2 regions of the [Micrococcus luteus] ATCC 49442 genome follow, and region 1 is predicted to be linked to the other one. Evidence: predicted binding sites of a transcription regulator. Region 1 holds the regulator's gene; the other holds the start of a gene.
The links. The regulator LexA, encoded in region 1, represses DNA repair genes until DNA is damaged. The targets are predictions, from matches to a motif close to TCGAACANNTGTTCGA.

Region 1 (7,267 bases):
CCGTCAACCAACGCCCCGACAGCGGCGAGGTAGCCGGAATCGGCCGAGCCGTCGTCGTCCTCGAAGTTGTGGATTTTGCCGTCGTCCCCGGCCAGGCTACGGCCCTCCCAGGGCTGCCCGGCCGAATCGGCCGGGCCGCCTGCGCCGGCTAGGGCGGCAGCGATGTGTCCGGGGAGGTGGCGCGTGACCGGCGTCCCGCCGGTTGCGTCCGCGCTGTGCGTGCTGTCCACCGGGCCGGCTAGCGGCGTCCGGCGACGTCGAGGGCTTCAGGCAGCGTGAAGGCACCGGCGTACAGCGCCTTGCCCACAATCGCGCCTTCAACGCCCAGCGGCACCAGCGACCGGAGGACTTTCAGGTCGTCGAGGCTGGAGATACCACCTGAGGCGACCACCGGCTTGCCGGTCTTCTCCACCATCTGACGCAGCAGTTCCACGTTGGGGCCCTGCAGGGTGCCGTCCTTCGTGACGTCGGTGACAACGTACCGGGAGCACCCGGCCTCTTCCAGCCGGCCCAGGACCTCCCAGAGGTCCCCGCCTTCCTTGGTCCAGCCCCGGCCGGCCAGGGTGGTTCCCCGGACATCAAGCCCGACGGCGATCTTGTCGCCAAAGCGGTCGATGGCCTTGCGGGTCCAGTCGGGGTTTTCCAGGGCTGCGGTGCCCAGGTTGACGCGGGCCACGCCGAGGTCGAGTGCCGCCTCTAGTGACTCATCGTCCCGGAGCCCGCCGGAGAGCTCCACCTTGATGTCCAGCCGGCCGACGACTTCGCGGAGCAGTTCGGCGTTGGAACCGCGGCCAAAGGCTGCATCAAGGTCAACCAGGTGCACCCATTCGGCGCCCTGCTGCTGCCAGTTGAGGGCGGCTTCCAACGGCGTGCCGTAGCTTGTCTCGCTGCCGGCCTCCCCTTGGACCAGCCGGACGGCCTGGCCGTTGACGACATCGACGGCGGGCAGCAGTTCAAGTACCGGCAAATCGGTTGCGGAGGTCATCTCAAATCCTGTTCGGTGGTGTTGTGCCGGGGAGGCTGGGGGTGTGTGGGCTAGTTCCCGGGGAGGGTCAGCAGGTAAGCGGCGATCAGCGACATCAGCGCCAGGACACAGAAACTGATTTGGGTCCACAGTGGTTTCTGCTGCTGCCTGAAGGCCCAGGCACCGCCCACCAGGAGCCCGGCCAGGCCCATCAGGACGATGGACCACATCTAGGCAGTACCAGCGGGGGCCGGTTTGCGAAGACCGTCCACCCAGTTTCGCAGCAGCCGGGCACCGGCGTCACCGGATTTCTCCGGGTGGAACTGCGTGGCGCAGAGCGGACCGTTCTCCACCGCGGCGATAAAGGGGGCACCATGTTCAGACCAGGTCACCAGCGGCGCGGTCATCCTGGGCTGGATCACGTCGAAATTCCAGTCCTGGACGCCGTAGGAGTGGACGAAGTAGAAACGCTCGTCCTCGACGCCGGCGAACAGCTTCGAGCCTTCCGGAACCTGCACCGTATTCCAGCCCATGTGCGGGACCACCTCGGCAGGAAGGAGCTCCACCTTGCCGGGCCACTCGCCCATGCCTTCGGCTTCCGTTCCGTGCTCGACGCCGGCCTCGAACATCACCTGCAGGCCCACGCAGATGGCCAGGACGGGCCGGCCGCCGGCCACGCGCCTGCCGATCAGCCGGATTCCGTCCACAGCCTTGAGCTCGCGCATCACCGTTTCAAAAGCACCGACACCGGGCACCACGAGGCCGTCAGCGTTGAGCACGTCCTCGGCTTTGGAGCTGAGGAGGACCTCGGCTCCGGCCCGTTCGAGGGCCCGCACGGCCGAGCGGACATTGCCTGACCCGTAATCGAGGACGGTCACTGTGGGTTTGCCTTCGGGCGAGACGGGCTTCTTGCCGGTAGCCGGATCGATCACGGCACCGTCCCGGAGGATCTGGCCGGTCACAGGGCACCCTTGGTGGAGGGGATTCCCTCCACGCGGGGGTCGGGTTCGACGGCGGCGCGCAGGGCGCGGGCGAAGGCCTTGAACTGGGCCTCGACGATGTGGTGGGGGTCCCGGCCCGCGATGACGTTCATGTGCAGGCAGATGCCGGCGTGCAGGGTGATGGCCTCGAAGACGTGCCGGGTCAGAGATCCCGTGAAGTGGCCGCCGATCAGGTGGTACTCCTGGCCGGCGGGCTCGCCGCCGTGCACCAGGTAGGGGCGCCCCGAGACGTCCACAACAGCGTGGGCGAGTGCTTCGTCGAGGGGGACGGTGGCCTCGCCGAACCTGCGGATGCCGGCCTTGTTGCCCAGCGCCGTGCGCAGGACTTCACCGAGGGTGATGGCGACGTCCTCCACCGTGTGGTGGACGTCGATGTGGATGTCACCGGTAGCCTTGACCGTCATGTCAATGAGCGAGTGCTTGCACAGCGCCGTGAGCATGTGGTCGTAGAACGGGACGGAGGTGTCGATGTCCGAGACGCCCGTGCCGTCGAGGTTGATCTCCACGAGCACTGACGATTCACTGGTGGCCCGCTCCATGCGGGCAGTCCGGGACTGGGCAGTGTTCGATCCGGTGAAACTCATGGTCATATGTCCTTTAAGCGCAGGAGTGGTGGGGCGCGCGGGGCGCCGGTACTTCAAGTTTAGGCTGGGAGCTTGGCCTGGCGGGCCAGGATGCCCTCCAGGGAGGTCAGGAACGCTGTGGTCTCCGTCTCAGTTCCCGCCGTGACGCGCAGGTGCCCGGGGATCCCGACGTCCCGGATCAGCACCCCGGCGTCAAGCAACTGCTGCCACACCTCGTGCGGGTTATCGAGCCCTCCGAAGAAGACATAGTTGGAGTCGGAAGCCGCGGGCTTGAGGCCCATGCGGGTCAGCTCCGTGACGATGCGGTCCCGCTGTTCCTTGATGTCGCGGACGTCTGCCATCAGGGCAGTCCGGTGCTGAAGTGCGGCGAGGGCCGTCGCTTGCGTGATGGCGGAGAGGTGGTACGGCAGCCGGACCAGGCGGAGGGCGTCCGTGACCTCGGGCGCGGCTGCCATGTAGCCAAGGCGCGCACCGGCGAGGGCGAAGGCCTTGCTCATGGTGCGGGAAACAATCAGTCGTTCCCGGCCGGGGAGCAGGGTCAGGGCGCTGGGCGTGCCGTCGTGGGCAAACTCGTGGTAGGCCTCGTCGACGATGACGATGGTTTGGCTGGCTTCGCCGGCAGCGTAAACCGCTTCCACAACGTCCAGGCCGAGGCCGGTGCCCGTGGGGTTGTTGGGCGAACACAGGAAAACGATGTTGGGCTGGAGTTCCTTGACCTGCAAAGCCGCCGATTCGGCACTGAGCCCGTAACCCTCGGCCCGCTGCCCCACGATGTACTCAGTGTCGGTGCCGCTGGCCAGCAGCGGGTACATGGAATACGTGGGCGGGAAACCCAGGGCCTTGCGGCCGGGACCGCCAAATGCCTGCAGGATCTGCTGGAGTACCTCGTTTGATCCGTTCGCTGCCCAGATGTTGGTGGCGTCGAGCCCGTGGCCAAGGTATTCGGCCAGCGCTTCCCGGAGATCGGTGAACTCACGGTCCGGGTAGCGGTTGAGACCTGCCGCCGCTTCCGCGACGGCCGCGCTGATGGCAGCCTGCACATCCGCCGGGACGCCGTGGGTATTCTCATTGACGTTCAGCAGGATGGGGACATCCAGCTGCGGAGCACCGTACGGGGTCAGCCCGCGGAGGTTGGTCCGGAGGGGAAGTCGGTTCAGGCGCTCTAGCTGGTCATTCACCTGAACAGTTTAGTTCCGAACGGGACGCCCGGAAAATGTGACGGCATCCGCTGGCCGCGGCAGGGACCTCCGGCAGACCTTCTGAGGTGCTGCGCCTACTGAGTGGGGACGAAGAGCTGCTGGCCCGGCACCACGCCGCCGGCAGTGAGGTTGTTCAGCTGCACGATGTCCGCGATGACGTCGCGCGGATCCCGCTCGGGTGCAGCAGCGCCCGCGATGGCCCACAGCGACTGCCCTGCCTGGACTGTCACCGTCACCGTAGGGGTGACGGAGAGGCCGGCGGCGGAATCGGCCGCCTTCGCCGGAGAGGTGAGGAACCCGGCCAGCGAGAGCAGGAGCGCAGCAAGAACCACCAGCGGGATGCCAATGAGCACGATGCGGCCACGGCGGGTGAGCCGGAGAGGCGGCAGGGATTCTTTCCGCTGCACGGACGTAGCGGATGTCAGGGACGGACCGTTCCGGCGCGCGCTCCGGGCGTTCGGTGCCACGGGGTCGGGCGCCTGCGCCGACTCGAGCCGCGAGGTGAGGTGCTGGACTGAAACGAACTGCGGACGGGTGTCCTGCGAAGCAGATATAGCTGACATGAGATGAGCCCTCCTGGACCATACTGTGCTGCCCGGTGCGCCCTGTACGTTGCTGCCTGTTCCGGCCTTGGCCGGCTAAGGACTCGGATATTCGAATCCGAAAGCAACGAATAGAACACATGTTCGAACTTTGCTTCTCCATTTTTAGCACTTATGAACGAATATTGTCGAGACTCGCTAGAACAAATGTTTGAAAAAGCAATGTGGCTGGCCTACGTTTGGATCAAAGAACAACCACTTCTGTAGTTGATCAGCAGGGTCTGACAATCAATCAGCCCGGGCGTTCGAAGGCACCAGCGGCCAGGGCGGAACCGGGGAACCGAAAGGCATTGGCGAACATGGCAGCACCAGCCGCGGAGGGCAAGGCGACGCCGCAGGGCCGCCCGTCCCAAAGGACCCCCAAGGGGCTCACCGCCCGCCAGAAGAAGATCCTGGAGACCATCCAGCGCTCAGTCAATGACAACGGCTATCCACCGTCCATGCGGGAAATTGGCGACACCGTGGGGCTGGCAAGCCTTTCCAGCGTCACGCACCAGCTTTCCCAGCTCGAAAAGTTGGGCTACCTCCGCCGGGACCCTAAGCGGCCGCGCGCCATGGAAGTCCTCATGCCCCTGACACTTGACGGCGGCTCGGCCAAAACCGGCGGCTCAGCCAAGCCGGCAGTACTGCACGGCATCGGTGGAACGGTCACAGACCTCCCCACCGCCATGGACACCGCCATGGTGCCGCTGGTGGGCCGGATCGCGGCCGGCGGACCGATCCTCGCCGATCAGGTGGTTGAAGACGTTATGCCACTCCCCCGCCAGCTCGTCGGGCAGGGCGAGCTGTTTATGCTCCGTGTTGCCGGCGACTCCATGGTGGATGCTGCCATCTGCGACGGCGACTGGGTTGTGGTGCGCCGGCAGGCAGACGCCGCCAATGGGGACATCGTTGCAGCCCTGCTGGATGACGAAGCCACCGTGAAGACGTTCCGGCAGCGGGATGGCCACACGTGGCTGCTGCCGCAGAACACCCGGTACGAGCCGATCCTGGGTGACCATGCCACCATCATGGGCAAGGTCGTGTCGGTCCTCCGGTCGTTGTAGAACCCGGCCGCAGGGGTTTGCGGCAGGGCCCGGGCGATGTCGTCCCGGGCCCTGACACAACGGGGTCAGGCGCCCTTCCCGGCCAGCCTTTCGAGTGCCGCAAACGCTGTCTTGCGGTCAGTCGTCGGCCAGAACGGCGGCAACGCTGCGCGGAGGAAGCCGGCGTAGCGCTCCGTGGCCAGCCGTGAATCGAGGACAGCCACCACTCCTCTGTCTCCCGTCGAGCGGATCAGCCGCCCTGCACCCTGGGCCAGGCGGATGGCCGCGTGCGTGGCGGACACGGCCATAAAGCCGTTTCCACCGGCCTGGGCAACGGCGCGGGAGCGGGCAGTCATCAGCGGATCATCCGGCCGCGGGAACGGAATGCGGTCGATCACCACCAGCCGGCAGGACCCGCCGGGAACATCGACCCCCTGCCACAGGGACATAGTGCCGAACAGGCAGGTGTCCGGCTCGTCAGCGAACTGCTTGACGAGGGCGGTCATGGTGGAGTCGCCCTGGCAGAGGATGCTGAGCCCCAGCCGTGGCCGCATCGCCTCGGCAGCTTCTTCGGCAGCACGGCGTGAGGAAAAGAGACACAGCGCACCGCCCCCGGACGCCCGGATCAGCGACTCCAGTTCATCCAGGGATTCGGGTGATACGCCCCGCCCTGGCTTGGGCAGATGCCCGGCCACGTACAGGATTCCCTGCTTCGGATAGTCGAATGGCGAGCCGACGTCGATACCGGTCCAGCTCGGCGCCCCCTCCCCTACCAGCCCAAGGCCGCCGGCAGCAGGTTCGAACGCCGAGCCGATGGCCAGGGTTGCCGAGGTCAGCACCACGGTGTGGCCGGCGAAGAGCCCTTCACGCAATTTGCCGGCGACGCTGAGCGGCGCGATGTTGATCAACGCCGGAGCTGTCTCATCAGGCTGCGAATAGCCCTGCTGCGGGTCGAAGGAACTGGCGCGGGAAAACCACACGACTTCGCGGTTCTCGCGGGCCACGATGAGCCGTTCACACAGTTCCAGGATCAGCATCAGCCGCGAGCGGGCGAGCTGCCGCCCGCCGTCGGCCGTTTGGCTGCCGTCACCCTTGGAGTCTGACAGGGCAGCCCTGCAGGCTTCCCGCAGCTGGTCCACGCAGTCGAGCTGTTCGTCATTGAGCCCGTTGGGCAGCAGCCCGTTCGGGACTCCTGCCAGTGCGAGTTCGAGGTTGGCGGCGGCTGAATTGAGGGCGTCAACGGTAATGGCGGTGTGTTTCCTCGCCCCGGATGCCGCGGCGTGGATCATCGCGACGGAGAGCTGGCCGGAAACGGCACCGGTGACCCGGTCCTGGAGTTCGTGGGCCTCATCCACCACCACAACGTCGTATTCGGGCAGAACGGCCAGGCCTTCGAACGCGCTGACAGCCAGCATGGCGTGATTGGTGACCACAACGTCGGCCTCGGCCGCGTCATGGCGTGCCAGTTCACTGAAGCATTCGGCGGCCATGGGGCACTTCTGCGCGCCGAGGCATTCCATCGAGGTGACGGAAACCTGCCGCCAGGCGCGGTCCGTGACACCGGGAAGGAGTTCGTCGCGGTCCCCCGTAGCCGTTTTTTCCGCCCACTCGCGCAGGCGCACTACTTCCTTCCCCAGTTGCGACGACGGCCCTCCCATGGCAGCGGCGAAGTGCGGAACGCTGGTGTCCTCGCCCAGAGAGAACAGCTGGCCCTCCGCGGGCTCTTCTGACGGGAACCCGCCTTCGAGCTTGTGCCGGCACACGTAGTTGGAACGGCCCTTGACCAGGGCCACCTTGACGGGGCGGTCCAGGGCAGGAGTGATGGTCTTCAGCAGCCGGGGAAGGTCCCGGCCCACAATCTGGGTCTGAAGAGCAAGCGTTGCCGTGGAAAC
Region 2 (7,267 bases), 1.7 Mb from region 1:
GTGACGGGGATGCCTACGTTCTTGAGGTTTTCCTGTACGACGGCGGCCACGTCGGCGAATTCAGCCCGCTCCACGATGGCGATGATTTCCAGCGGACGGCCGGCGGTGTAGCCTGCGCTGGCGAGCAGTTTGCGGGCTTCCTCAAGGTTCTGCTGCTGTTTTTCCTGGTTTTCGCCCGCCCAGGGCTCGGATGGGGCAAACGGTCCGGTGGCCGGGAGGGCTGCACCTTCATAGACGCTGGCAGCGAGGGCATCGAGGTCCAGGGCTTCCCGGATCGCCTTGCGGGTGTCAACGTTGTCCAGCGGTGCGCGGCCGTTGTTCATGTAAAGCGTGGCAGTGCGGGGGGAATCGGCACCCAGGACGGTGACGCCGTCGTCCGCTTTCAACGCTGCGAGGCTGGCGACGGGAATGGACAGCGAGATGTCCGCTTCGCCGGTCTGGACCTGCGCGGCCCGGGTGGCGCCGTTGGTGATGAAGCGGATTTCGGCGCCGGCGAGCTGCACGTCCCCGCCCCAGTAGTTCTCATTGCGGTCCAGGGTGAGGGACTGCTTCGCCTTCTCGGAGACGGGGGTGAAGGGCCCGGTGCAGTGGCCGAAGGGATCTACGCCCTCCGCTTTGTAGGCAGCCGGTGACAGGATGCCGGTGTTGACGCTGGCGAGCCGGTAGGGCACCAACGGGTTTTCGGCGGGCGTGCTGACCCGGACGGTCCGGGCATCCACCGCGGCGACACTGCTGATCATGGCGCGGTTGAAAGCGCGCGCCGGAACCTTTGCGTCGAGCACGTGGTTCAGTGCCGACACTACGGATTCGGCGGTGAGCTCCGTTCCGTCCTGGAACTCTACGCCCTGGCGGATGCTGAAGTCCCAGTCAAGGGGTGTCGACTGCTTCCATTCGGTGGCGAGGGAGGGGACCACTTTGCCTGCGCCCCGGTCATAGCTGGTCAGCGTCTCCAGGCAGCCGGACAGGGACAGGATGTAGGCGGCGTCGGACTCAACAGCCCAGTTGGCGACGGGCGCCCGGAAATTGTCGACGACGATCCGCTGGCTGGTGTCTGCCGTGGCGGCCGGCTGTTCGGGCTGTGACTGGTTGCCGCTGAAACCGCAGCCCGCCAGGGTGAGTGTCAGCGCTGCAGCGATGAGGGGGAAGAGCCGAAGGGAGGAACGCACACGAAACCGCCTTGCAGGGCCGCCTCGGGGAAGGCAGCGAAAAATGATGACTACTTAGGGTAGCCTCACCTGAGCATGATCAAGAACTCCGTGTCATCCCCTTTCCGTTTCATGTCGGTTCATGTCCGTTCAGGCACGCCACCGTCGAAAGGGCAGCCTAAAATTCTGGGAGCCCCCTTGCGAACGGAACGGACCAGACATGGCTGACGCCACTTTGCGGCCGGAGTACATCTCCTTTGATTGCTACGGCACCCTGATTAACTTCAACATCGTCCCCGCCACCCGTCAGTTGCTGGCCGGGCGGATCCCCGAAGAGCAGATGCAGCAGTTTCTCCGTGACTTCCGGGCCTACCGCTATGACCAGGTGTGCGGTGACTACTACGGCTACCAGCAGGTGCTCCAGGACGCATTCGACCGGGTCTGCCGTAAGTGGGAGCTGGCCCGCAGTGACGATGCCGGCGCCCGGTTCGCCGAAGCTGTCCTGGGCTGGGGGCCGCACGCCGATGTCCCGGCGGCACTGAGCACCATGGGGGAAAACTACAAACTCGTGGTTCTGTCCAACGCGGACACAAGCTTCCTGGACGTCAGCGTGCCGAAGCTCGGCGCAGCTTTCCATGCCGTGTATTCCGCAGAGCAGGCGGGCGCCTACAAGCCCCGCTACCAGGCCTTCGAGTACATGCTCGATCAGCTGGATGCTGTTCCGGAGCAGTTCCTGCATGTGTCCTCGCACACCCGCTATGACCTGATGCCTGCCCACGATCTGGGGTTCACCAATACCGTCCTCCTGGACCGGGGGTATGACCCGCCGGGGCCGGGCTACAACTACGCCACCGTCCGTTCCCTCGAAGAGCTCAACAGGATTCTGGGCTTGTAGGCCGGCTGCGACAGGAAGGGCTCCCATGACATCGCGTCCCCTCAGCGGCAGGCGTCCGGCCGTTGCGGTCCTGTACCGGGAAGCACCGCCGCCATACCTGGCAGAGATCGGGGAACTGGCAGACGTCCGGCTCACGCGGGCGGACGGCCTGGCATCGGCGCTGGACGGGGCGGATGTCCTGTTCCAGTGGCACTCGTTCTCGCCGGCCCTGCGCGCGAACTGGAGCGCCGCTTCCTCGCTGAAATGGGTCCATGTTTCCGCCGCCGGCGTTGACAGGCTGCTGTTCGGTGAACTCGCCGGCAGCGGCGTCACCTATACAAATTCCCGGGGCGTGCTCAGCAGGGCGATGGCAGAGTTCGTGCTGGGGATGATCCTGGACCTCGCCAAGGACGTCCGCGGGTCCTTCAGGCTGCAGCAGGAGCAGCGCTGGCAGCACAGGCTCACCCGTGCCATCCAGGGCCGGCCGGTGCTTGTGGTGGGCACAGGCTCCGTGGGGCGGGAAGTGGCCCGGCTGTGCCGTGCAGTCGGTATGACGGTGGACGGCGCCGGCAGGACGGGACGGGCGGGGGATACAGATTTCGGACGAATTCACTCCTCGCAGGACTTGCGGCGTGTTATCTCGGACTATGACTATGTCATTCTGGCCGCGCCCCTGACGGCGGATACCAGGGGCATGGTTGACGCCGCTGTCCTTGCTGCCATGAACCCCGCGGCCTGCCTGGTCAACGTGGGACGGGGAGAGCTTGTGGAAACCGAGGCCTTGGTTGAGGTGCTCGCCGCCGGTGGGATCGCGGGGGCAGCGCTGGATGTGGTGGACCCTGAGCCGCTCCCTGCCGGGCATGCACTCTGGCGGATGGAAAATGTCATCATCACACCCCACATGAGCGGCGACACCGAGGGTCACCTTGAACGCCTGGGCGAGTTGTTCCTGGACAACCTGCAACGCTACTGCGGCGGCCGGCCCCTGCTAAACGTGGTGGATAAAACACTCGGTTTTGTTCCATCGACCTGACGCTAGCCCGGCCGCGGCCGGGTGGCCGCCGGTCGTCCGGCGCGAGCCCGAGCCCCGTGCGTTCCCGCCCGGTTCGTTCGACAGGGACACGGAAAAGCCCGCCGCGTCCTGGGACACGCCGGGCTTTTTCGGTGGGCAACCGGGCTGGAAGGGCCGGGCTGCCCGTCCAGAGCCGCAGGCCTACTTCAGGCCGAGCTGCTTGGTGGGGACCTTGAAGGTTTCCTTGGCCGTCAGGGCAGAGATCGCCGCAATACCGCAGATGATGGCGGTGAAGATGCTGATCTGGACCCAGCCGCCGGGCTTGATGCCGCCCATCGCTGCCACGATGGCGGGGGCGAAGCCTGCCATCAGGAAGCCGAGCTGGGTACCGATGGCCAGGCCGGAGAAGCGGACCTTGGTGCTGAACATCTCGGCGTAGAAGGACGGCCAGACGGCGTTGGAGGCTGCGTAGCCGAAGGAGAAGAACCCGATGGCGGCGAGGAACATCAGCGGGGTGCTGCCGGACTCCAGGCTGAGCAGGAACACAGGGGTGAGGATCGCGCTGGCCACCGCGCCGTAGATGAACACGGGCTTGCGGCCGATCTTGTCGGCGAGCATGCCGAACAGGGGCTGGGTGCCGAGTGCTACCAGGTTGGCGCCGACCACCAGCCACAGGGTGGTGGTGCCGTCAACGCCGGCGACGGTCTTGGCGTAGCTGATGGCCAGGGTGCCGAACACGGTGGAGACGGCCGCGATGAACGCGCAGGCAATAACGCGCAGGACGTCGCGCCAGTGTCCCTTAAGGAGGTCGGCAACGGGGAGCTTGGAGATCTGGGCCGTCTTCTGTGCTTCCGCGAATGCGGGGGGCTCGTGCAGCGTGCGGCGGATGAAGAACGCAACAACAACAACGGCGGCACTGAGCCAGAACGGGATGCGCCAGCCGACGCCGTACTTGATCTCGTCCGGGAGGGCGAGGACGGGGATGAAGACGAGGGCCGCCAGGATCTGGCCGCCCTGGGTCCCGGTGAGGGTCCAGGAGGTGAAGAAGGAGCGGCGGTTGTCAGGGGCGTGCTCCAGCGTCATGGAGGAAGCGCCGGCCTGCTCGCCGGCGGCGGAGAGGCCCTGGCAAAGGCGTGCCAGCACCAACAGGGCCGGCGCCCACCAGCCCACGGTGTTGAAGTCGGGCAGGCAGCCGATGAGGAAAGTCGAGGCGCCCATCAGCAGCAGCGTGAACATCAGCACCTTCTGCCGGCCCACGCGGTCACCGAAGTGGCCCAGGATCACGGCGCCCACCGGCCGCGCTACGTAGGCAAAGCCGAAGGTGGCGAAGGACATGACGGCCGCGTTGGCGCCGGCGTCCGGAAAGAACACCGTGGGAAAGATCAGTGCCGCCGCAGAACCGAAGATGAAGAAGTCGTAGTATTCGACGGCGCTGCCCAGGAAGCTGGCGAGGGCTGCTTTCTTGGGCGTCCCGGCCGGGGCAACAGTGCCCTGCCCGGCGGACGGAAGTGTCTGGCTCATGGAGTTCCTTTGATGTGACGACATTGTCGCGGATGGATCTGGGGAAGCGCAGCCGCACCTGCCTGTGGTGGCAGAGGGCGGTGCGGCTGGTGTCCGTGGAAAGACCCGGACCAGTAGCCACATAGTGGGAGCTACTTGTGTGATACGACAATGATGGCTGTGAGCGCAGTCACTTGTCAAGAAAATAATCACCATCTAGAAATAGCTCCCACGATGTGGCAACATCGAGCTATGAGTGTGAATCAAACCACAGCCCCCGACGGCGTTGTTTCCGGCGATGTTGCCTCCGGCGGTATTGGCGGTGACACCGTCCCTGCCGAGTCAAAATCATCCAAGGGTGATCGCACGGACATGGTGGGCAAGGCCCTGGGCCTGCTGGTCCTCCTGGGCGACGAGCCCCGCGGTGCCAGTGCCGCGGAGATCTCGCGCCGCGCCAACCTTCCCTTCAGCACCACGTACCGCCTGCTGGGCTCCCTGACCCGGGACGGCTTTGTGGACTATGAGCCGGACGGCCGCCGTTACCACCTGGGCCTGCGCATCTTCCAGTTGGGGCAGCGGGTGTCCCAGCATCACGGCTTCGCCGGCGCGGCCATGCCGGTGCTTCGCCGAGTGACCGAGCAGACGGGGGAGGCCACCATCCTCAGCGTCCGGGACGGCCATCACCACCTCACCGTCAACAAGGTGGACGGCCCGCAGATGTTCCGGGTGACCAGCGACCCTGGCCATCTGGGCGCCCTGCATGCGACCGCCGTCGGGAAGGCTCTCGTGGCGTTTGCGGACGATGCGGAGCGGGAGGCCCTCATCGAGGAGCTGGAACTCGAGCCGCTTACCGAGCGCACCATCACCGACCGCACCGCCTTCCGGGCGGAAATGGACCGGGTCCGCCGTCAGGGATATGCCGTGATGGATGAGGAAAACGAGAACGGGATGCGCGCAGTGGCCGTGCCGCTGCTCAACTCCCAGGGCCACGCCTTCGCGTCGCTGGCCACGGCGGTCCCTGTTTTCCGCCTCAGTATGGAAGGCCTTTTGGCCCACGTGCCCCTGCTGCAGGAGGCCGCTGCCGAGCTTGCTGCGCGGCTGCCCCAGCGCTAGCCGCAAATGTTCGCATGTTCGCATGTAGAACAAGCGTGCGATAAGTGAACAAGTGTTGTACTGTAATCCCTATCACCTGGCCCGCCGCGTCCTCCTTGAGCGCCGCCGCCCGCCACGTGCCGTATCAAAGGAGCTGCCCGGATGAGCAATCGAACTGAGTCCTACCTTGTGGGACTGGTCGGCGATGGCGTGATGCCGTCACTCACTCCTCCCATGCACGAACGCGAAGGCGATGTCCAAGGCCTGCGCTACCTCTACCGCCCCATCGACCTGCTGGAGCTCGGCCTGACCGGCGACGCCGTGGGGGAGCTCCTCAAAAGCGCCCGCAGCCTCGGCTTCAACGGCCTGAACATCACCCACCCCTGCAAGCAGCTGGTCCTCCAGCACCTGGACGAGGTCTCGCCGGATGCGCTCCGCCTCGGCGCCGTCAACACCGTGGTGATCGAGGACGGCCGCTTCATCGGGCACAACACCGACTTCTCCGGCTTTGCCGCCGCCCTGGCGTCCGGCCTTCCGGGCGCCCGGCTGGACCGCGTGGTCCAGCTCGGCGCAGGAGGTGCCGGGTCCGCCGTCGCCTACGCCCTGCTCACCGCAGGCGTGAAGGTGCTCGACCTGGTGGATACGGACGCAGCCCGCTGTGCGGCGCGCGCCGCGGAACTGGCCGGCTTCTTCCCGGACCGCACCATCACACCGCGTACGACGGCGGAGCTGCCGCAGCTGATGCCGCCGGCCGACGGCCTGGTCCACTGCACGCCGGTGGGCATGGCCGCCCACCCGGGCGTCCCGCTGGACCTTGACCTCCTCGAATCCCGGCACTGGGTGGCGGACATTGTCTACCGCCCCATCGAGACCGAGCTTGTCCTGGGTGCCCGTGCCAAGGGCTGCGCGGTCCTGGATGGCGGCCGCATGGCCGTGGGGCAGGCGGCTGACTCCTTCCGGATCTTCACCGGGCTGGAAGCCGATGCTGACCGCATGCGCGGACACTTCCTGGAGCTCGTGGCCCAGGAAGAAGTGGCCGCCTGATGCGCACCGGAATCGCCACCGTCTGCCTCTCCGGCACACTGAAGGAAAAGATGCAGGCCTGCGCCATCGCGGGCTTCGACGGCATTGAAATCTTTGAGCAGGACCTGGTCACCTCGCCCGTTAAGCCCGAGGACGTCCGCAAGATGGCGGCGGACCTTGGCCTCACGCTTGACCTCTACCAGCCGTTCCGTGACTTCGACAGCGTGTCCGAGGACCTCCTCACGGCCAACCTCCGCCGTGCTGAAGCCAAATTCAAGCTGATGGCCCGCCTGGGCATGGACACCATCCTGGTCTGCTCCAACGTGGCCACGGCCAGCATCGACAGCGACGACCTCCGGGCTGAGCAGCTTGGCCGGCTGGCAGCACTGGCAGGGGACCACGGCGTCAAGGTCGCCTACGAAGCCCTGGCCTGGGGCAAGTACGTCAGCGACTACGAGCACGCCCACCGGCTGGTGGAAGCCGTGGACCACCCCAACCTGGGCACCTGCCTGGACTCCTTCCACATCCTTTCCCGCAACTGGGACACCGCGCCCATCGAGGCCTTCAGCCCGGAGAAGATCTTCTTCGTGCAGGTGGCGGACGCCCCGAAGCTCTCCATGG

Region 2: GUV69_RS15200 (shikimate dehydrogenase) is a predicted target of LexA. The motif match lies at 5,670-5,685, and genes of this name have one in related genera.

The regions. Positions count from the first base shown of each region.
Region 1 covers NZ_JAAAXP010000001.1:1,634,861-1,642,127, forward strand. Annotated here, with positions in the region: gene GUV69_RS07350 (SseB family protein) at 1-230, opposite strand, end outside; gene priA (bifunctional 1-(5-phosphoribosyl)-5-((5-phosphoribosylamino)methylideneamino)imidazole-4-carboxamide isomerase/phosphoribosylanthranilate isomerase PriA) at 239-985, opposite strand; gene GUV69_RS22840 (hypothetical protein) at 1,036-1,194, opposite strand; gene hisH (imidazole glycerol phosphate synthase subunit HisH) at 1,195-1,926, opposite strand; gene hisB (imidazoleglycerol-phosphate dehydratase HisB) at 1,923-2,549, opposite strand; gene GUV69_RS07370 (histidinol-phosphate transaminase) at 2,609-3,727, opposite strand; gene GUV69_RS07375 (LysM peptidoglycan-binding domain-containing protein) at 3,823-4,173, opposite strand; gene lexA (transcriptional repressor LexA) at 4,650-5,396, shown strand; gene GUV69_RS07385 (ATP-dependent DNA helicase) at 5,462-7,267, opposite strand, start outside.
Region 2 covers NZ_JAAAXP010000001.1:3,329,766-3,337,032, forward strand. Annotated here, with positions in the region: gene GUV69_RS15175 (ABC transporter substrate-binding protein) at 1-1,166, opposite strand, end outside; gene GUV69_RS15180 (haloacid dehalogenase type II) at 1,366-2,040, shown strand; gene GUV69_RS15185 (D-2-hydroxyacid dehydrogenase) at 2,066-3,052, shown strand; gene GUV69_RS15190 (MFS transporter) at 3,233-4,552, opposite strand; gene GUV69_RS15195 (IclR family transcriptional regulator) at 4,904-5,644, shown strand; gene GUV69_RS15200 (shikimate dehydrogenase) at 5,786-6,667, shown strand; gene GUV69_RS15205 (sugar phosphate isomerase/epimerase and 4-hydroxyphenylpyruvate domain-containing protein) at 6,667-7,267, shown strand, end outside.